Regions from separate parts of the Bradyrhizobium sp. 154 genome, predicted to be linked through region 2. Evidence: predicted binding sites of a transcription regulator. Region 2 holds the regulator's gene; each other region holds the start of a gene.

Region 1 (6,637 bases), on a different contig from region 2:
AACGCGGAGCCGCAGCATCGGCTCGACGCCGACACCGTAGGCCGCGGTCGAGGCGCCGAGGGCGGACAGGGCGCCGATGGAACGGATGAAATGACGGCGAGTGATCATGGACGCTCGATGGTGATGCTGGTTCTCGATGCGACCCGATTGGAGCGGAATTGGGGTGCGCTCGTGCAGACCGTCTGCATCTCCGTGCAGGGACCTGCACAAGATTACCGGAAATTCATGAGAACTGGAGCACTTTGCACTTGCGCAAATCAGTCGTCGCTCTCGTCCGAGCCGAACAGGCCGAACTGGGCCGCGTCGCGCGAGGGCTCGGCGAGACCGAGATGACGGAAGGCGTGCGAGGTGAGCAGGCGGCCGCGCGGGGTGCGCTGGAGATAGCCGCACTGGATCAGATAGGGCTCGATGATGTCCTCGATCGCATCGCGCGGCTCGGACAAAGCGGCGGCCATGGTCTCGACGCCGACCGGGCCGCCGCCATAGTTCTGCGCGATGGTCGTGAGGTAGCGGCGGTCCATGGCATCGAGGCCTGCGGCATCGACCTCGAGCGCGCTGAGTGCGTGGTCGGCGATCTTGCGGTCGATCTTGTCGGCATCGGCCGCCGAGGCGAAGTCGCGGACCCGGCGGAGCAGACGGCCCGCGATGCGCGGTGTGCCGCGGGCGCGGCGCGCGATCTCGTTGGCGCCATCGGCGGTCATGCCGACATTGAGCACGCGCGCGCCGCGGCTGACGATGCTTTCCAGTTCTTCAATGGTGTAGAAATTGAGCCGCACCGGAATGCCGAAGCGGTCGCGCAGCGGATTGGTCAGCAGGCCAGCGCGCGTGGTAGCGCCGACGAGGGTGAATTTCGACAGCTCGATCTTCACCGAGCGCGCCGCCGGGCCCTCGCCGATGATGAGGTCGAGCTGAAAGTCCTCCATCGCGGGATAGAGCACCTCTTCCACCGCCGGACTGAGGCGATGGATTTCGTCGATGAAGAGCACGTCGCGCTCTTCGAGGTTGGTGAGGAGAGCGGCGAGATCGCCGGCCTTGGCGATCACCGGCCCCGATGTGGCACGAAAGCCGACGCCCAGCTCCTTCGCCACGATCTGCGCCAGCGTGGTCTTGCCGAGACCCGGGGGACCCACGAACAGCACGTGATCCAGCGCCTCGCCGCGCTTGCGCGCCGCCTCGATGAAGATCGAGAGGTTCTTGCGCGCCTGCTGCTGGCCGACGAAGTCGGACAGCGATTGCGGGCGCAGCGCGGTGTCGCCGACATCATCGCTGCGGCGCTCGGGCGAGACCATGCGATTGGCCTTGGGATCGCTCACTTCGCGAGTTCCTTCAGGCCGAGGCGGATGAGCTGCGCGGTCTCGGCATTCTCGCCCGCACTACGCGAAGCCGACGCAATCGCCGCGGCGGCCTGCGGTTGGCCGTAGCCGAGATTGACCAGTGCGGAGATCGCATCCGCCACGGGGCGCGGCGCGCGCTGGTCGTCGACGGCGCCGGCGAGATGCACCACGGCCGGATCGACATTGGCAAAGGCCGGCGCCTTGTCCTTCAGTTCGGTGACGATGCGCTCGGCGACCTTGGGGCCGACGCCGGGCGTGCGCGCGACCGCCGCCTTGTCGCGGAGCGCGATGGCATTGGCGAGGTCAGCCGGCGACAAGGTGCCGAGCACGGCGAGCGCGACCTTGGCGCCGACGCCCTGCACGGTCTGGAGCAGGCGAAACCATTCACGCTCCTGGTCAGTGCGAAAGCCGAACAGTTTGATCTGGTCCTCGCGGACATAAGTCTCGATCGACAGCACGGCCGCTTCGCCCGGCGACGGCAGATGCTGCAACGTGCGTGACGAGCAATGCACCTGATAGCCAACGCCGCCGACGTCGAGGATGACGAAATCCTCGCCGTAAGTATCGATCAGCCCCTTGAGCTTGCCGATCATATCCCCACGACCTTCAGCCTGAGCGCGGTGCTCTGGCGGTGATGAGCGTGGGTGATGGCGATGGCGAGCGCGTCGGCGGCATCCGCCGACGGCGGCTCGGCCTTGGGCAGCAAAATCTTGAGCATCATCGCGATCTGTTGCTTGTCGGCGTGACCGGCGCCGACCACCGTCTTCTTGACCTGGTTCGGCGCATATTCGGCGACAACGATGCCGAACATTGCGGGCGCCAGCATGGCAACGCCGCGGGCCTGGCCGAGCTTCAGTGTCGCAACGCCGTCCTTGTTGACAAAGGTCTGCTCGACCGCGGCTTCCATCGGCCGGTGATCGGACAGAACGGCCGCGAGCCCCTCATGGATCGCAAGCAGCCGGCTCGCCAACGGCAAGTCGTCCGGCGGTTCCACCGAGCCGCAGGCGACGTAGATCAGACGGTTGCCCTCAGCCTCGATCACGCCCCAGCCGGTGCGGCGCAGGCCGGGGTCGATGCCGATGATGCGAACGGGGCCGCGAATCGGGAGCGCAGTCATGGGCCAGTGATAGCGGCTGGCCGCCCGAAGCGAAACAGAAACAGAACGGAAGTAACAGGGGAAGTGGGATACCGCGGGGCGCACCGCCGCTCAGCACACATTCCGGTGTCATACCCGCGAAGGCGGGTATCCAGTATGCCGCGGCTTATCGGTATTGTTCGAACGTCTCTGGAATACTGGATCGCCCGGTCAAGCCGGGCGACGACAGCGGAGGGTTGAGGGCCTAGCCGCCCATCTTCGCCATCAGCGCGTCCGACACCTCGAAATTGGCGTAGACGTTCTGGACGTCGTCGTGCTCATTCAGCATGTCCATCAATTTGAGCAGCTTCTCGCCGGTCTCGTCGTCGACCGACACCGTGTTCTGCGGCTTCCAGATCAGCGCGGCCTTGCGCGGCTCACCGAACTTGGCTTCCAGCGCCTTGGCGACGTCGCGATAGCTTTCGGTCGAGGCGTAGATCTCGTGTCCGCCCTCGCCGGAGATCACGTCGTCGGCGCCGGCCTCGATTGCCGCGTCCAGCACGGCATCGTCAGACGCGACGCTGCGATCGTATTCGATGATGCCGGTACGGTCGAACATGAAGGAGACCGAGCCGGTTTCGCCGAGATTGCCGCCGGACTTGGTGAAGAAGGAGCGGATATCGGACGCGGCGCGGTTGCGGTTGTCAGTCAGCGCCTCGACGATGACGGCGACGCCGCCGGGGCCGTAGCCCTCGTAGCGGATCTCGTCATAATTCTCGCCCTCGCTGCCGAGCGCCTTCTTGATGGCGCGCTCGATATTGTCCTTCGGCATGTTCTCCTGGCGCGCGGCGATCACGGCGGCGCGCAGGCGCGGGTTCATGGCGGGGTCGGGTGTACCCAGCTTGGCCGCGACGGTGATTTCCCGCGCCAGCTTGCCGAACAGCTTCGACTTCTGGGCATCCTGCCGCCCCTTGCGGTGCATGATGTTCTTGAATTGGGAATGTCCGGCCATGCGTGGTCTCTTGAAGGGTCTTGGGATCGTTCGCCGATGGGTGGGAGGCGCGGCCTTATAGGCCGCCAACCCACCGGAATCAAAGGGATCTGCTGCTCTAAGGTAGCACTGTAAAGGTAGCCGCCGTAATGGCCTCTGCCTAGGTCTCAGGCATCGTTAACCCTGACTTCATTTCAGCCTGCGAAAATAGCGTCCGACCGTCCCCCGACCAGAGAGACCCGATGGCGTTCGGACTATTTCGGAAGCGTCTGCCGGACATGGCTGCGCCTGCGGCAGCCCCGCAGGCTGCGCAACCGGTGGCTCATTCCGAGCCCGCCGGGACCGCCGATGGCGACTCGGCCCGCGAGATCCTGGAACTGCTGGAACTCGAGCTCGGCGCGATGATCCGGCAGCTCGAGCGCGCCGCCAATTCGGTGGCCGGCGGCGCCGAGGCGACCGCGGCAACCCTTGCCGCCATTCGCGACCGCACCGACGCCCTGACCGGCCGCACCAACGCGGCGCAATCGACCGCCTCGACCTTCGCCCATGCCGCCGACAAGTTCACGCAGTCCGCACTGGGAATCGGAGCGCAGGTTCGCGAGGCAGGCAAGCTCGCCGACGAGGCCAGCGCCGCCGCGCAGGAAGCCCGCGCCAATGTCGATCGCCTGCGCGAGTCCTCCGCCGCCATCGGCAATGTCGTCAATCTGATCGCGCAGATCGCACGGCAGACGACGCTGCTCGCGCTCAACTCGACCATCGAGGCCGCGCGCGCCGGCGCGGCCGGCAAAGGCTTTGCAGTTGTCGCGACGGAAGTGAAGGCGCTCGCAGTGCAGACCCAGGGCGCGACCGAAGAGATCACCAAAAAGATCGATGCACTCCAGCGCGACGCCGCCGGCTCTGCGGATGCCGTGCACCGCATCTCGCAGGCGATCGAGGCGATCCGCCCGGTGTTCGAGACCGTCAACGGCGCCGTCGCCGAGCAGAACGCCACCACCAGCGAAGTCTCCGGCAACGCTGCCAGCGCCTCAGACTTCATCGTCTCGGTCGGCGAGAGCGCGGCCGAGATCGATGCAGCCACCAAAGCGGCCGAGACCCATGGCGAGAACGTCGCCAGCGCCGGCCGCGCCGTTACTACCTTCGCGCAAAAGCTGAAGTCGCGTTGCGCCGTGCTGCTCCGCCAGAGCGAGCACGATGACCGCCGCAAGACCGAGCGCTTGCCCTGCCATCTCAAGTTCGAAACCGCGCGCGGCGTGATGCCAGTCTACGAGATCGCGATGGACGGCGTGCTGATCGGCGGCGCGGACGCAGGCCGGCTTGCGCCGCAAGCGCTGGTCGAAGGCACCCTCGAGAACGTCGGCGCCTGCCGCCTGCGCGTGGTCGAGCAATCCAAAGCCGGCGCCCGCGCGCAATTCGTCGGCCCCAATGCCGAGCTCCGCGAGAAGATCGAGGACAGGCTGTGGTCGATCCATGAGGAGAACACGGAGTTCGTCACCCGTGCCATGGAAGCCGGCAACGCCCTGACGAAGATATTCGAGCAGGCGGTCGCGCGCGGCGAGGTCAAGATCGACGACCTTTTCGACACCGACTATGTAGAAATTGCGGGCACCGATCCGCAGCAATATCGCACAAGTTATCTGGACTGGGCCGACCGCGCGCTACCGCCGTTCCAGGAGGCATTCCTGGCAAAGGACCAGCGCATGGCGTTCTGCGCCATGGTTGATCGCAACGGCTTCCTGCCGGTGCACAACAAGATCTATTCGCATCCGCAGCGGCCGGGCGAGGTGGCCTGGAACACTGCCAACAGCCGCAACCGGCGGATATTCAACGATCCGGCGGGGCTCGCCGCCGCGCGCAACCTGCGCTCGTACCTGGTCCAGAGCTATGCGCGCGACATGGGCAACGGAAACACCGTGATGATGCGGGAGATCGACGTCCCCATCCGGGTGCAGGGCCGGCACTGGGGCGGATTCAGGACGGCCTACAAATTGTAGTGCACACTCAGGCAAGACGGCAGGCGCGAATCATCCTTTAAAGCTGAAGCTGGAATGGGAATGCCGCCGTGAGCCGGCGAACGGCTCTCCTTGAGGACTCATCGCACATGTCCGCCGTACAACTTGCAGTCATGGACACCGGCTCCAACCGGACGCTGGCCGAACGGCTCATCGACCAACTCGCCGATCGCATCGGCGGCCTCGGCGTGGAACTCGCCGACATCGCCGGCAATGTCCAGGAAGTCGCAAGCCGCGTCGCCAACCAGTCGGAACGGTTTCACCACCTCCAGAAGACGGCCGAGACGATGGTCTCGGCCAACCACGAAATCGCCAACGCATCTCAGGCAGTGCAAACGACGTCGTCCGCCGCGGCCGACGAGATCGCGCAGTCGCGCAGCGCAGTCGATACCGCCGTCAGCCACATCTCCGAGCTCGTCGCCGCGGTGGAGCGGATCGAGGCGCGATTGAGCGCCGTCGGCTCGGCGCTGGCCCAGGTCGCAAAGGTCTCCGGCTCGATCGAGGCGATCGCCAAGCAGACCAATCTGCTCGCGCTGAACGCAACGATCGAAGCCGCGCGCGCCGGCAATGCCGGCCGCGGCTTCGCCGTGGTCGCGAGCGAGGTGAAGAACCTCGCCGAAGCCACTCGCCAGGCCACACATCAGATCTCCGACACCGTGCGCGATCTCGACGGCCAGATCGAAGGCCTAATCGGCGAGAGCAGCGACGCTTCGCAGCGTGCCAAGACTGCCGGCGAAGGCGCCCAGCAGATCTCCAGCATCATCTCGCGCGTCCAGCAGGGTTTCGCCTCAGTGGAGGCGGAGATCGGCAGCGTCACGCGAGCTGCGACCTCCAACCTCGGGCATTGCGACACCGTGATCGGCGAGCTCAACGAGCTTGCCAAGGGCGTCGATCTGTCCTCGCGCGATCTCAGGAGTGCCGACCAACGGATCGCAAAACTGCTCGACACCTCGGAAGGCCTGATCGCGCTGATCGCCGACAGCGGCGTGGCGACGTCGGACGCGCCGCTGATCCGCGTGGTCATCGAAACCGCCAAGCGAATCTCCGCCGAGTTCGAAGCCGCGGTCGATCGCGGCGATATCACGCTCGACCAGCTCATGGACGAGAAGTACCGCGAAATTCCCGGCACCGATCCGAAACAATTCCTCACCAATTACGTCGAGTTCACCGACCGCGTCCTGCCCGCGATCCAGGATCCGATTCAGAAATCCGATCCCCGTATCGTGTT
Region 2 (6,637 bases):
TCGCGAAATGGTGCGCCGGCTTCGCGACGCTCGACGCCGCCGCGCTGTCCTCGCTCTATGCGAGCAACGCATTCTTCTTCGGCTCCAACCCGAAACTCTATCGGGGCAGGGACGGCGTTGCGGACTATTTCAACGGCCTGCCGCGATGGCGCAAGCCGAGTGCGACGTTTTCCGAGGTGCATGCCGCGCAGGCAGGTCCTGACATGATCAACATGGCGGCAACCGTCTCGTTCGACCTCGCCGGCGAGCGTCCTGATCTCGTCGTCAAGGTGAGCTGGGTCATCATCCGCGAGGACGGCGCGTGGAAGATCGTCAACCACCATGCCTCGTCGAAGGAACCGCTGATCTGACGAGCGGGCGGCACACGGCATCGTCATTTTCGCGTGGGAAACGAACGCGCGCCTCTGACGTTGGGGTGAATCCAAACGAGGGTCCATCCATGCAGAACATCGCAGAACATATGGAAATCATCGGCGCCGATGGCGTCCATATCGGCACCGTCGATCGCGTTGAGGGCAACCGCATCAAGCTGACCAAGAAGGACAGCGGCGAGGGCCGCCACAAGGGCCACCATCATTTCATCGATAAGGGTCTCGTTGCCGACGTCGAAGGCAACAAGGTCCGCCTCTCGGCCAAGGCCTCGGTCGCCGTGACCATGGAAGAGGAAAAGTAGGGGACGTCCAAGTTCGTTCCTGATCCGTACCGCTATTCGCACAGCCGCACGTTCCGGTAGCCTCTGCACCTATCGCGTATCGTAAGGTGCAGGGAATGGCGGAGCCTGGCCGGCCAGTGCGCTCCCAGGGAGTTGCCGGAACGTGGCCGGTTGGCCGCGCCGCGCCCGCTGGCGGCTTTGCGCCGGCGGGCTTTGGCGCCTGGCCCGCGATCGTCGAGACGGCGCGCGAATGGGCGCGTGCCGAGGCCGGCGCCGGTCGGCTGTTGCCCTGGGTGCCGGTCGCCTTCGGCGGCGGCATCGCGCTCTATTTCGCTGCCGATCACGAGCCGGTGCTGTGGGTCGTTGCCGCGTCGGCCATCGCGCTCATGCTCGGCGCCGTCCTGCTGCGGCGGAGTCGGCTGTTCGCGCCCGCGATCATGATCGCGGCTGTCGCGGCTGGCTTTGCCATGGCGACCTGGAAGACCGCGCGCATCGCCCATACGGTGCTGGCCAAGCCACTCTATTCGGTATCGCTGTCGGGCTACGTCGAGACCCGCGACATCCGCGAGCGCACGGATCGCTTCGTGCTGCGCGTCACCGCCATGGAGGCGCAGCGCAGCGACGTCAGGCTCGAGCGCGTCCGCCTCTCGGTGCGCAAGGGGATGGCACCGCAGGTCGGCAGTTTCGTGCAGCTGAAGGCGCGCTTGATGCCGCCGATCTCTCCCGTGCGCCCGGGTAGCTACGATTTCTCCCGCGACATGTTCTTTCAAGGCATCGGCGCCTCCGGTTTTGCAATGGGCGCGATTACGGTGGCAGCCCCGCAGGAGACCGGCGGCTTGCGGCTGCGCTACGCAGCCTTCACGCAGGGCTTGCGTGATGCGATCGACGCACGCATCCGTGCGACGCTCGAGGGCGACAACCGTGCGATCGCGACCGCGCTGCTCACCGGACGGCGCGATGCCATCACCACGCCCGTCAACGACGCCATGTTCATCTCGGGGCTTGGCCATGTGCTGTCGATCTCCGGCTATCACATGGCGGTCGTCGCCGGTGTCGTGTTTTTCGCGGTGCGCGCCCTGCTGGCCTTGATCCCGGGGCTGGCGGCGGGATTTGCCATCAAGAAATGGTCAGCGGCCGCCGCGCTGGTGGCGGCTGCGTTCTACCTGCTGCTGTCAGGCGCGGAGGTCGCCACGCAACGCTCGTTCTTCATGACGGCGGTGGTGCTGATCGCGGTCATGGTCGATCGCCGCGCTATCACCTTCCGCACGCTGGCCGTGGCGGCACTGATCGTGCTCGCGGTCGCGCCGGAAGCGCTGGTGCATCCGAGCTTTCAAATGTCCTTCGCCGCAACGCTCGGGCTCGTGGCGCTGGTGCAGATCGGCATGCCGAACCTGTTTGCCTCGCCCGATCATTCCGCGACGGCCCGTATCGCGCTGTGGGGCGGCCGCGAGATCGCGATGCTATTCCTGGCCTCGCTGATCGCAGGACTTGCGACCACGCCCTATGCCGCCTTCCACTTCCATCGCGTCACCCCGTTCGGCGTGCTCGCCAATCTCGGCGCGATGCCGGTGGTCTCGGCACTGGTGATGCCGGCTGGCCTGTTGGGACTGCTCGCGGCTCCCTTTGGGCTTGACAGCGTGTTCTGGTGGCTGATGGGGATCGGCATCGACTGGATGGTCGCGGTGTCGCGCTGGGTGGCGGCACTGCCGGGTGCAGTCGGCCGGATCCCTGCCTTCGGCACCGCGCCGCTGATCGCGGCAAGCCTCGGGATCATCTTGATGGGCCTGTTGCGCACGCCCTTGCGCTGGTCTGGCGCCTTGGTGCTGCTGGCCGCCATCGCGTGGGGCCTGTCGGTGCGGCAGCCCGACATCCTGATTGCCGGGGACGGCGCCAGCGTCGCGGTGCGGGGCAGGGACGGGCAGTTGCATGTGATCCGGGCGAGCAAGGATGGCTTTCTGCTCAAAGAGTGGTTAGCTGCCGACGCCGATCCGCGCGATGCCGGGAGTAGCTCGCTGGCTGACGGCGTGTCGTGCGACGAGTCCGGCTGTGTGACGCCGCTTGCCGACGGTCGGCTGGTCGCGCTTTCACTGCGCATCGATGCGCTGGCTGAGGATTGCAGTCGCGCCGCGCTGGTGGTCACGACGCGCCCCGCGCCGCCCGATTGCGCGGCGATGGTGGTCGACCGGCAGCGTCTCACCAGCCAGGGCGCGCTGGCGTTGACGCAGCGTGGTGACGGCTTTGCGATACAGGCGGTGAGAGCAAGAGGCACAAGCCGTCCCTGGTTGCCGGCCGGCGCCGGCGAGGGTGATTTCGATGGGAGCCTTGTGCCGAGGACGGCCGCGGCCCGCAACCGGGATGCAACGCCGGCGGAGACCGACTTGCAGGTCGACGATTAGGGGCCGGACGATTAAAAACAAATGCGAAGAGTAGGTCCGGGTCCGACCGGACTCCGCAGCACACAAATTATACCATCTCGCCGGCCTCGGCCGGCGATGGCATTTCAATCCTGGCCCGACCCCGCGGGCGGGGACGGCTCAGCCAATCGGCAGGCGCGTGATCGTCGACCGGCTATCGGCAACGATCTGCGGCTTGTGCTCGCGCTCGCTGACCGGCTGCGTCACCGGCAATTGCAGCACGGTTGCGCGCTGGCCTTCGACGAGCTGCGTCACCAGCACGTATTTGCCGTCGGGGAATTCGATCGCGTCATGATGGCGGTCGGGTATGTGCGGATCGATCTTGCCGAACTTGCCGACGCGGGAGTTGATGGTGCGCGTCCAGATCCAGCGATTATCGTAACGGACGTTGTCGGCGAAGGCGAGCTCCGTTCCCGGCAGCAGGCAGACGGCCACGGTCGGATCGGCCGCGGAAGCAAAGCCGCGCGTTGAGGTGCCGCGGAACGTTGTCGACACGATCGTCTCGCCGACTTCGGCGGGGCGAGATGCAACGGCATGCAGGCTGTAGTCACACATCGGGTGCTCCTCATTCGAAGATAGCAACCCGCGCCTCCTTCGGAGGCGCAAGCCTCTATCAGAGTGGAAGCACGTAACGCTCTGCTCGGTTGTGGGCAAATCTGCGGCTGGCGTTGCCGGACACGATCACATTATCTTTCCCGAAGTCATAGGAACAAAGCTCGCTTCAGTGCATTCGGCGGATGCGAGCGCCCGTGGCCTGCGGGCGCCGAGAGGGGGAATGTGGCCAGCTTCGCCGTGGCTGTCGGTTGATGGGAGTTTAGGCGTTGCGGAATAGCTCGCTCCCTACGTGCGCAGATTGCGTGCATGGTGCTGCAATTGAGTTGCGAATGCTTGCGCGAGCACGCTGCGAAGGCGCTTAAAGCGATCCTGCGCACGATCTCTTCACAAGCGATGCGTGCTTGGAGCCGCATGCCGAGGATGGAGCGCCGGAGAGAGGGGCCGGATAATCTGCGCAAGACCAAAAGACTATCCAGCTGGAGCGGACCATCGTCCGCTCCAATCGGAATCATTGGTATCGAATGACCGCTGGCCCGTCTCAGTACTTGCGGTACAGCCCGATCAGCTTGCCCTGAATCTTCACCCGGTTCGGCGGCAGGATGCGCACCTCGTAGGCGGCATTGGCGGGCTCGAGCGCGATCGACGCCCCCCGGCGACGAAAGCGCTTGAGCGTCGCTTCCTCGTCGTCGATCAGGGCCACCACGATGTCGCCGGTATCGGCGCTCTCGTTACGCTGGATCAGCGCCATGTCGCCATCGAGAATGCCGGCTTCGACCATCGAATCGCCGCGCACTTCGAGTGCGTAGTGTTCGCCCGAGCCGAGCATGTCGGGCGGCACGCTAATGGTGTGACTGCGGGTCTGCAACGCTTCGATCGGCGTGCCGGCCGCGATGCGACCCATCACGGGCACCGCAACGGGACGCTCGCCTTCGTCCGCGGAAGAACTGGAGCTCGCGCGCACCTTGCCGAGATTGCCCTCGATGACGCTCGGCGTGAAGCCGCGGCGGCTGCCGGCGGCGGCCTGGAGCTCGGGCAGCTTGATCACCTCGATGGCGCGGGCGCGGTTGGGCAGGCGGCGGATGAAGCCGCGCTCCTCGAGCGCGGTGATCAGGCGATGGATGCCCGATTTCGAGCGCAGGTCGAGCGCATCCTTCATCTCGTCGAAGGAGGGCGGCACGCCACTTTCCTTCAGACGTTCGCTGATGAACCGCAGAAGCTCGTATTGTTTGCGCGTTAACATCTCGACCAAAGTCCCCCGGTTGATGTCGTTCGATTCCGAGACGCTAAATTGGAGCGGTGAACCGCTACATGCTCGAAACAAATCATGAACGGACACTATATGTTCGATATGTGTTCCGCAACTGCTTAATTTACCGTGAACGGGACAAAGTTCGCGGAACGCGTGTGGTGGATGCGTTCAGACGGGCAGGCGCAGGACCTCGCAAGGCGAGCCGGCTTCTGCCTTCGGAGCGAACGGTGCGCGGACGAGAAGTGCCTGTGCTGCAGCGAGATTCGCAAGCAGCGAGGAATCCTGGTGTTTGACGGGAAGGGCCACCAACGTGCCATCGTCGCGCGTCTCCAGATGTGCGCGCAGATAGTCCGCGCGCATATCGTTTGCATCCACATCGCGGCCGAGCACGGCGCGTTCTTGTCGGTGATGAATCATGGATCGTCCCGACAAGGCGCGAATCAGCGGCACCAGGAACAGGAAGGCGCACACGTAGGATGACACAGGATTGCCCGGCAGGCCGATCACGCGCATCGCGCCGAGCCGCCCATGCATCATCGGCTTGCCCGGGCGCATCGCGATCTTCCAGAACGCCATCGCGATGCCTTCGTCCCTCAACGCCTGCTGGACCAGATCATGGTCGCCGACCGACGCGCCGCCGCTCGTGACCAGGATCTCGGCGCCGCTCTCGCGGGCGCGGCGGATGCCGGCAGTGGTGGCCTCCAGCGTATCGGCGGCAATGCCGAGGTCGATGGTATCGGCCCCCTCGCTGCGGGCGAGCGCGTGCAGGGCATAGCCGTTGGAATAGACGATCTGGCCGTGAGCGGGTGTGGTTCCCGGCATGACCAGCTCGTCGCCGGTGGCGAGGATCGCGACCTTCGGACGGCGGCAGACGGCAAGCTGCGGATGATTCATGGCGGCGGCGAGCGCGAGATCGCGCTCGGTGAGACGGGTTCCCTTGCGCAGGAGCACGTCTCCTTCGGAGAAGTCGACGCCCGCGGGGCGGATGTGGCGGCCGGCAATCGCGGCTTCCTTGATCGTGATGCGCTTGCCGTCCGCAACCGTGTCCTCCTGGATCACGACCGCGTCGGCACCGTTGGGAATGACGCCGCCGGTGAAGATCCGCACGGCTTCGCCGGGGCCCAGCGTTCCCGCGAACGGACGACCCGCCGCCACTTCGCCAATCAAGGTGAGCGTACTATCGAGCTTTGTTGCATCGCTCGCGCGCACCGCGTAGCCGTCCATCGCCGACATTGCTTCCGGCGGCTGTGTGCGCAGCGCCGGGACATCGCGTGCGAGCACGCGATGATAGGCCTCGTTGAGGGAAACCATCGCTTCAGGCAGCGGCTCCGCACCCGCCAGCACCGCGGCAAGCGCGTCAGAAACCGGCATCAGGGCCAAGGGCGGAAACTCCTGCTGAGCATATCGGCAATGGGCGGCGAAAGTTCTAGCCGAGTGCAGGCGCGAGGCAAAGGCGCCGACAGGATGATTTATCCTGCGTGATCTCCGTCATGAAGAATCGTGCTCAGACCGGTCACGGCATGATCCGGAAGGCGAGACAGACCGGTACGAGGATAGCCATGGCGAGGACGAGAAGGATGAGCGCCACGGCCGGCATCGGATCAACTCTGCGTCTGTTCGCCCGAACTGACGCTGGATGTCACGTCCGGAGCTTTGGGGCTTTGATCCTTGTCCGGCAGCGGATCGGCCTGCGACTTTAGGTCGGCGGCCTTGCTGATCAGCTTGGCGGAGAGGCGCGAATCCGAAGTTGTCTTGGCGAATTCGAGC
Region 3 (6,637 bases), on a different contig from region 2:
TCGGAGGCGGTAGACGCCTCCGGCCGGGGACTCCTCTTTGCCCCACAGGCCTCCTACATCTCGCAAGAGCGTATTTGCGTAGAGGAGGGCGGCACATGGCCGATCGTCCGCGGGATCTCGCCGAACGGATGGCGCGCCGGCGCAAGATGGGCGGCAAGCCGGACCATGCAACCGGCGACGGCTATCTGCGCGAGACCTTCACGCTGCCGCGCGCAGCGGCACGGGCGAGGGCGGAGGCCTTCTTCGCCCGCTACCCCAAGGCGGGCTATATGAGCGCAGTCGAGAGCTGGCGCGAATTGCCCGGCGGCGACATCGAATTCACCATGCGGCGGCTGCCCAGCGCGGATTAGGGTCTCACCTTTTCGAGCGTTTCTGCGACGATGCGGATCCGGAATACGGGCTCCTTGGCCTCGTCCAGCAGCTCCATGTGCCATTCGGAATTTTCCTGGAGCTTGCGGGCGATCCCGGCGGCCATGTCGGCGCAGACGCTGGTCATCTCCTTCCAGGCCGAATCGCGATCGGCAAATTCGCTCGCCTGGTCCGCGCATCCTGAATAGCGGCCGTTCCGGATTCGAAAGAAGTAGAGCGGCATGGCTGGCACCGATCACGCGTGACGGCCCAACCCCCAAGGCCACGGGCGCGCAGTGCAATCCCAAACCCCGATCAGATCAATTCCGGGCGGCTACGGGATACGCCCGTCGCGAGCGCCGCACCAGCCGCTGATCTCACCGGCGGTCTTGCTCAGGCCGTCTTGCGCTCGATCGCCTTGAGCTCGCGGTCGATGCGCAGCTGCACCCGGCGAATCGCCAACAGGTCGATCTTCGTCTCGGTTCGGCCGGTCTTGATCTGCTCACCGATGCGGAATCGCCAGTGCCAGATTCCGGGAATTGCCGTCTTGGCGACGGTGAATTCGACACCCCTGTGATTCATGGTCACCTCCCACGATTCACTTTCCATGCCTGCAGCATGTTGGGCGCCATCATATTCCGGGGACAAGCAAATCTGCCGGTAAACCCATCGTGGCCTCGCGCGCGGGAAGGGAACTCTGTTCATGGTCGGAGAACCACGGAGTCCACCGCGCCGGCGGCATGTGCCTTGCTTGGCCTCATGACGGCACGCAAACCATGGGCGCCTCATGCTCGGCATTCCCCGCCGCTACTCCCATTTTGTCTTCGGTATCATCCAGTCCGGATTAACCTCGCTGATCGCGGCCGGCATCGCCAGCCTTCCCGCGGGGAGCGCGATGGTCTTCCTCGGGCACTGGGTGGTGTCGTGGCTGATCGCATGGGCCGCGATGCTGCCGATCGTGCTGCTGGCTGCGCCCGCGATCCGCGCCGTCTCGCTGCGGCTGACGAGCGAGGAGAAGGACCTGCGAACCGGCCGGCAGGCATGAAAAAACCCCGCCTGGGGAGAGCCAAGCGGGGGAGAAAGTTGTTGGAGGCTGAGGTGCTGGGCTGCAACACCATAGCCAAGCGACCCTAGCCGGTTCGGCTTACGACAGCCTGACAGGGCCAAATCGAGGCCGGTCGGCAATCGCCTTCGCCCATGGGCCGCAAACAGAAGACCCCGCTCGAGGGAGCGGGGTCGTCGGCCGGGTATGGAGGCCCAGTGTTGGTCCACCGAGCACGACGAGAATAGGCGATCAGGCTGACACGCGCCTGACGGGTGTCAGTGAAAGTCGCGGTCGCGAGGCCGCAGACTGGCCCCGCGCCTGTCCCAATTTCGACATCCGGCCGCACAACTGGCGACACACGGGTCGGCAAGATTCCACACCGTCCGGCGCGCCATGGGGGAACGTGGCACGGCGGCAACGGGGTGGCATCATGGATAACGTAGAGCGGTCATTCGCCGCCGCGACGGCGGCTGGCTTCGTCGTGCTGGTGATCAGCCTCGTGCTGCTGGCGGTGCTGTAAGGCAGCGCAAGCGCAGGTGCGGGGAGGGACCGGGGTCCGTATCGTCGCGGTTTGCCGATGATGAACCGGCGCTTTGTCCTTCAAAAATGGAAAAACAACCCCATGCACAGTAGGCCGTGGGATGATTTCGTCATTCCATCAATGACTTACATGAGGTATTTGGATACCTTAATCGAGCGAGAAGCGCATCCCGACGCGCGATGTTGGTCCCTTCGGGTTCACGGTAGCCGTGCGCAGCGGGCCCTGGCGAGCGCTAGTGGAGCTTGATCTCGTCCAGGGGCAGCCGCAGCTCGGCGGCGCGCTCGTCGCGGTCCTTCTTGCGGAACGCGTTCTCCTTGCGCTGGAACTTGATCATCTCCTCCTGCGCGGCCTTTAGGAGTGGATTGCGCCTGATGGCGTCGCGGTGTGTGTCTTCAGTCATGGGCAGAGGCTCCGGAGGTGCAGTCTCGTCCCGAAGAAGACCACAGAGACCGCGAAAAGGTTCGGTGCCTCAGGATTAAGGATTTGTGACGGCCAGAGATCCTGGAAGGGCAGATTAGGACAGGAATACGAACGGTAGTTGCCCGGAATCCACTTGGCATTGTGATACCGGTACGGTGGCTCCCGCCGGGGCTGGCATTTCATCCCGAAACGAGATTGCAACCGGCAAAGGGGTCGCTGAAAGGCGGCCCCTTTTCGATTTAGGAGAGTGAATTAGGGACCCTCGCAAAGAACATATTGCGAACCTAGAACAAATGGGGTACATTGCTTTTATTGTCGGCCCGCCTCTCAATCGTTTGTCCCCCTAGCGAATCCTCGCCATAAGGAGCACGACCCAATGTCCGCCACTGCCCTGCGTATCGTCGAAGGATCTTCCATGGACAAGAGTAAAGCCCTGGCTGCCGCGCTCTCCCAGATCGAGCGCCAGTTCGGCAAGGGCTCGGTGATGAAGCTCGGCAAGAACGACCGGTCCATGGACATCGAGGCGGTGTCATCGGGCTCGCTCGGGCTCGATATCGCGCTCGGCATCGGCGGCCTGCCGAAGGGGCGCATCGTCGAGATCTACGGGCCGGAATCCTCGGGCAAAACCACGCTGGCGCTGCATACGGTGGCGGAAGCGCAGAAGAAGGGCGGCATCTGTGCCTTCATCGACGCCGAGCACGCGCTCGACCCGGTCTATGCCCGCAAGCTGGGCGTCAACATCGACGAGCTCCTGATCTCGCAGCCCGACACCGGCGAGCAGGCGCTGGAGATCTGCGACACTTTGGTGCGCTCCGGCGCGGTCGACGTGTTGGTGATCGATTCGGTCGCAGCGCTCGTGCCGAAGGCCGAGCTCGAGGGCGAAATGGGCGATGCGCTGCCGGGTTTGCAGGCCCGCCTGATGAGCCAAGCGCTGCGCAAGCTCACGGCCTCTATCAACAAGTCCAATACCATGGTGATCTTCATCAACCAGATCCGCATGAAGATCGGTGTGATGTACGGTTCGCCCGAGACCACGACCGGGGGCAACGCGCTGAAGTTCTACGCCTCCGTCCGGCTCGACATCCGCCGCATCGGCGCTATCAAGGAGCGCGACGAAGTCGTCGGCAATACCACCCGCGTCAAGGTGGTGAAGAACAAGCTGGCGCCGCCGTTCAAGCAGGTCGAGTTCGACATCATGTACGGCGAGGGCGTCTCCAAGATGGGCGAGATCCTCGATCTCGGCGTCAAGGCCGGCATCGTCGAAAAGTCCGGCGCCTGGTTCTCCTATGACAGCCAGCGCCTCGGCCAGGGCCGCGAGAACGCCAAGGCGTTCCTGAAGGCCAATCCCGACATCACCGCCAAGATCGAGACCTCGATCCGCCAGAACTCCGGCCTGATCGCCGAGCAGATTCTCGCCGGCACCCCCGAGCGCGACGCCGACGGCGAGGAGCCGACGGAGGAGTAAGACTTACCGCGAAGAATTTTGGCGAGGAGCGGGCGCTGAGGACGTTGAGTTGCCGACGTCGTCAGCGCCCGTTTCGTTTTGTGTTGTCGTGATCGGGTAGTGTGATGAAGCGTCTGATCCTGACCAGTTCGTCGGGCTTTGCTCTCGCCAGATCGAGCTGGCCGAATTCGTCATAATGTTCTCGTTTCGCTTGAGTGGGGACCCGTGCCTCCACCTGAAATGCGTGCGGCCTATTTTGCGGCACGTTCGGAGACTCTTGGGCCGGGTGATCAGATCTCATTCCTGGCCGGCGCAAAAACTCAAAATGCGCCTTGTGGCGGACGATCTGATCGGGATGAGAGGCGATAACCTGGGAAAGTCTGCGTCGCATATTCCCGCCTTTAATGTCTCTGCCAGGGAATTCGGGACTGCCGAGGCGGCGTGGCGGGCCTATTGCGAACCGACACCGGAAAGCTGCGTCAATCTCCTCCGCAGCGACCTCAGTGCATTACCGATGCTGAGGCCGGCTTTGCTCAATTTGCTGCCAGAATTGCCGTCACCTCGACAGGGCTTGGTGCGACGGAGATGCGATTTCTGGAGCTTCTTTCCAGAGGGTTTGGGAACACGACTTCGTTGTTTCATCTGCGCTCGCATCGGCGCACGTTCGTGTTCGGAGAGACCGAGCTGGGTTGGTTGCTCGAGGGGCTGGCGCTCGGCCCCAATCCCGCAGTGGCCGGTTTGGGCGAGGAACTGCGCACAATCGACCTTAAGAATTTGAGGGCTCGGCATGAAGTCTATCTGCGCAGCCGCCTTTCGCTGACCGAATTCGGTAAAGCTGTCCTGGCACATCAGGATGATTTCAGCCGCCACAATCCGATCGATCGCTGGTGGGGCGGCACGCATCTGACCAACGACCGGCTGTGGCGGTACGGCCCTGGTTTGACGAGGCCCTGAGGCATGACGCGGCTCATTGTGACAACCGACTCGTCCACTGCCGGCGGGATACAACGCGCCGGTGTCGCCGATCTTGTCATTGCGATCGAGCATCGGCTGGTCTGGGGACCGCTGCGTCGGATGCCGAACTCGAGGCGTTCTTTGCGCCACGCACAACGCAGCCGCATGGCCTCCATTGGCTGGACGACACACCATCCTGGCGTCTTGAAGAATCGGGGATGACGGGGCGTGGATTGATCGAGCTGATGGCCGAATGCGAATCGGTCGAATTATGGCCAGGACCTGAGCCGAATGCGCAGTTGATTTTGCTGTGGCTGCTTGACCGTTGCGGCGGTGAGAGAGCGGCAGTCTCCAAGCTCGCGATACGTCACCTCGACATTGCCCTGGGGGGTGTCGACCCGGAGCGGTTTGCGAAGCTAAACCCGCCGGCTGCTAGGCCCACGGCAGATCACCTCGCACTGGCTGGGCGTGCGTGGCAGGCCTATCGCGCCCTGACGCCGCAGGCCTGGTTCGATCTGCTCAAGGCCGATTTGAGCTTGCTGCCGCAGTTCGAGCCTTGCGCGGTTGACCTGCTCGAAGAGCTTCCGAACGTCACAACCGGTCTTGGAGCGACGGAAACACGAATTCTGGAATTGGTCGCGCCCGGCGGCGTGCAGCCCTTTGACCTCTTTCCAGGCCATCAGAAGCCCAACGAGCGTCGCGTCTTCGGCTACTGGGAAGTGGGCGCGCTGCTCGACGGACTGGCGCGATGTCCGGTGCCGGCTGTGTCCGGGCTGGACGAGGGGCCATTCTCGCTTGACATGCATGACGATGCTCTCCGTCACGCACGATTCAAGCAATCCCGCTTGTCGCTGACAGATCTGGGAAAGGCGGTGCTGGCAGGCAGGAGGATTTCTGCCGCCATAATCCGGTTCACCGCTGGTGGGGTGGAACGCTTCTCACCAGCGAACGGCTCTGGCGCTGGGATCGCGAAATCCGGTTGTTGATTGCGCCTGACTAACGCGTGCGTATCGCTCAGTGTGCTCCCGTATTGCGCATCAATTTTGAGAGGCGATCTTGTCTCATATGATCCTGACGACAAACGATGGAGCAGCCGCCGTGCTTGGCCGCTCTAACCTGGCGAACATCGCCCTCGGCTTTTCCCTTCGCTTCGTCTGGGGCCAATTGCCGTCCGAAGAGGAGCTCGCGGTGGGGCTGGAGGCACGTTCCGCGAAGCATTCCAGAAGAGGCGATCATTGGCTCGACGGGGTGGGACGAGATCGGCTGATGGGCTTCGGTTCGCCGGATATTGGTTTCTTCCAGCTCTGCGAGAAATTCGACTCCATTGAAATATGGGCCGACCCACGGCCGAACGATCAGCTCGTGCTCGTCTGGTTGCTCGACCTGCTTCGTCCCTACAAGGAAATCACGACCAAGCTGAGCCTCGTGCATACGGACGACATCATTGCGAACTATGCTCCGCCGTCGGTCGCAAAATGGAAGCTGCCGGCCTTCAAGGTGGCCGAGAACCATGTGACGACCGCGAGTCGCGCCTGGCAAGCCTATCGGGCTGACACGCCGCAACCCTGTTTCGATCTGCTGATGACGGACCTGATGATCCTGCCCAGACTTCGATCGGCACTGATAGCAATGCTTGAAGAGCTTCCGGACAGCGTCACGGGACTCGCTGCCAGCGAAACGGATTTGCTGGATTTTGTGAACGATGGGCACACCGACCCGAGGCTCGTCTGCGACGCGAGGTTGCTTCGCGATGTGCTCGAAGAACACGAAGCGCGCGATGTCTTGATCGAACTGGCGGAACATTCGACGCCCCCGGTCTTGTTGGGCGATCCGGCGTTCGACAATGAGGATCGTTACTTCGGCAGGAGCGAATGGAAGGTCACGC

The links. Region 2 encodes LexA, which represses DNA repair genes until DNA is damaged. Its sites were predicted from a motif close to TGTTCNNNNTGTGTTCNG; they were not measured.
Region 1: the regulator LexA is predicted to act here: its motif matches at 2,482-2,499, upstream of ruvC (crossover junction endodeoxyribonuclease RuvC).
Region 3: the regulator LexA is predicted to act here: its motif matches at 2,622-2,639, upstream of recA (recombinase RecA).

Annotation. Positions count from the first base shown of each region.
Region 1 covers NZ_JADPKG010000105.1:9,210-15,846, forward strand. Annotated here, with positions in the region: gene IVA92_RS26085 (metallophosphoesterase) at 1-108, opposite strand, end outside; gene ruvB (Holliday junction branch migration DNA helicase RuvB) at 258-1,289, opposite strand; gene ruvA (Holliday junction branch migration protein RuvA) at 1,310-1,927, opposite strand; gene ruvC (crossover junction endodeoxyribonuclease RuvC) at 1,924-2,451, opposite strand; gene IVA92_RS26105 (YebC/PmpR family DNA-binding transcriptional regulator) at 2,675-3,421, opposite strand; gene IVA92_RS26110 (methyl-accepting chemotaxis protein) at 3,643-5,391, shown strand; gene IVA92_RS26115 (methyl-accepting chemotaxis protein) at 5,499-6,637, shown strand, end outside.
Region 2 covers NZ_JADPKG010000118.1:56,315-62,951, forward strand. Annotated here, with positions in the region: gene IVA92_RS32520 (SgcJ/EcaC family oxidoreductase) at 1-350, shown strand, start outside; gene IVA92_RS32525 (DUF2171 domain-containing protein) at 440-673, shown strand; gene IVA92_RS32530 (ComEC/Rec2 family competence protein) at 769-3,048, shown strand; gene IVA92_RS32535 (hypothetical protein) at 3,187-3,621, opposite strand; gene lexA (transcriptional repressor LexA) at 4,160-4,861, opposite strand; gene glp (gephyrin-like molybdotransferase Glp) at 5,039-6,250, opposite strand; gene IVA92_RS32550 (hypothetical protein) at 6,472-6,637, opposite strand, start outside.
Region 3 covers NZ_JADPKG010000122.1:19,216-25,852, forward strand. Annotated here, with positions in the region: gene IVA92_RS33355 (hypothetical protein) at 96-350, shown strand; gene IVA92_RS33360 (hypothetical protein) at 347-592, opposite strand; gene IVA92_RS33365 (hypothetical protein) at 742-930, opposite strand; gene IVA92_RS33370 (DUF2798 domain-containing protein) at 1,136-1,393, shown strand; gene IVA92_RS33375 (hypothetical protein) at 2,167-2,334, opposite strand; gene recA (recombinase RecA) at 2,731-3,819, shown strand; gene IVA92_RS33385 (hypothetical protein) at 4,252-4,752, shown strand; gene IVA92_RS33390 (hypothetical protein) at 4,986-5,738, shown strand; gene IVA92_RS33395 (hypothetical protein) at 5,818-6,637, shown strand, end outside.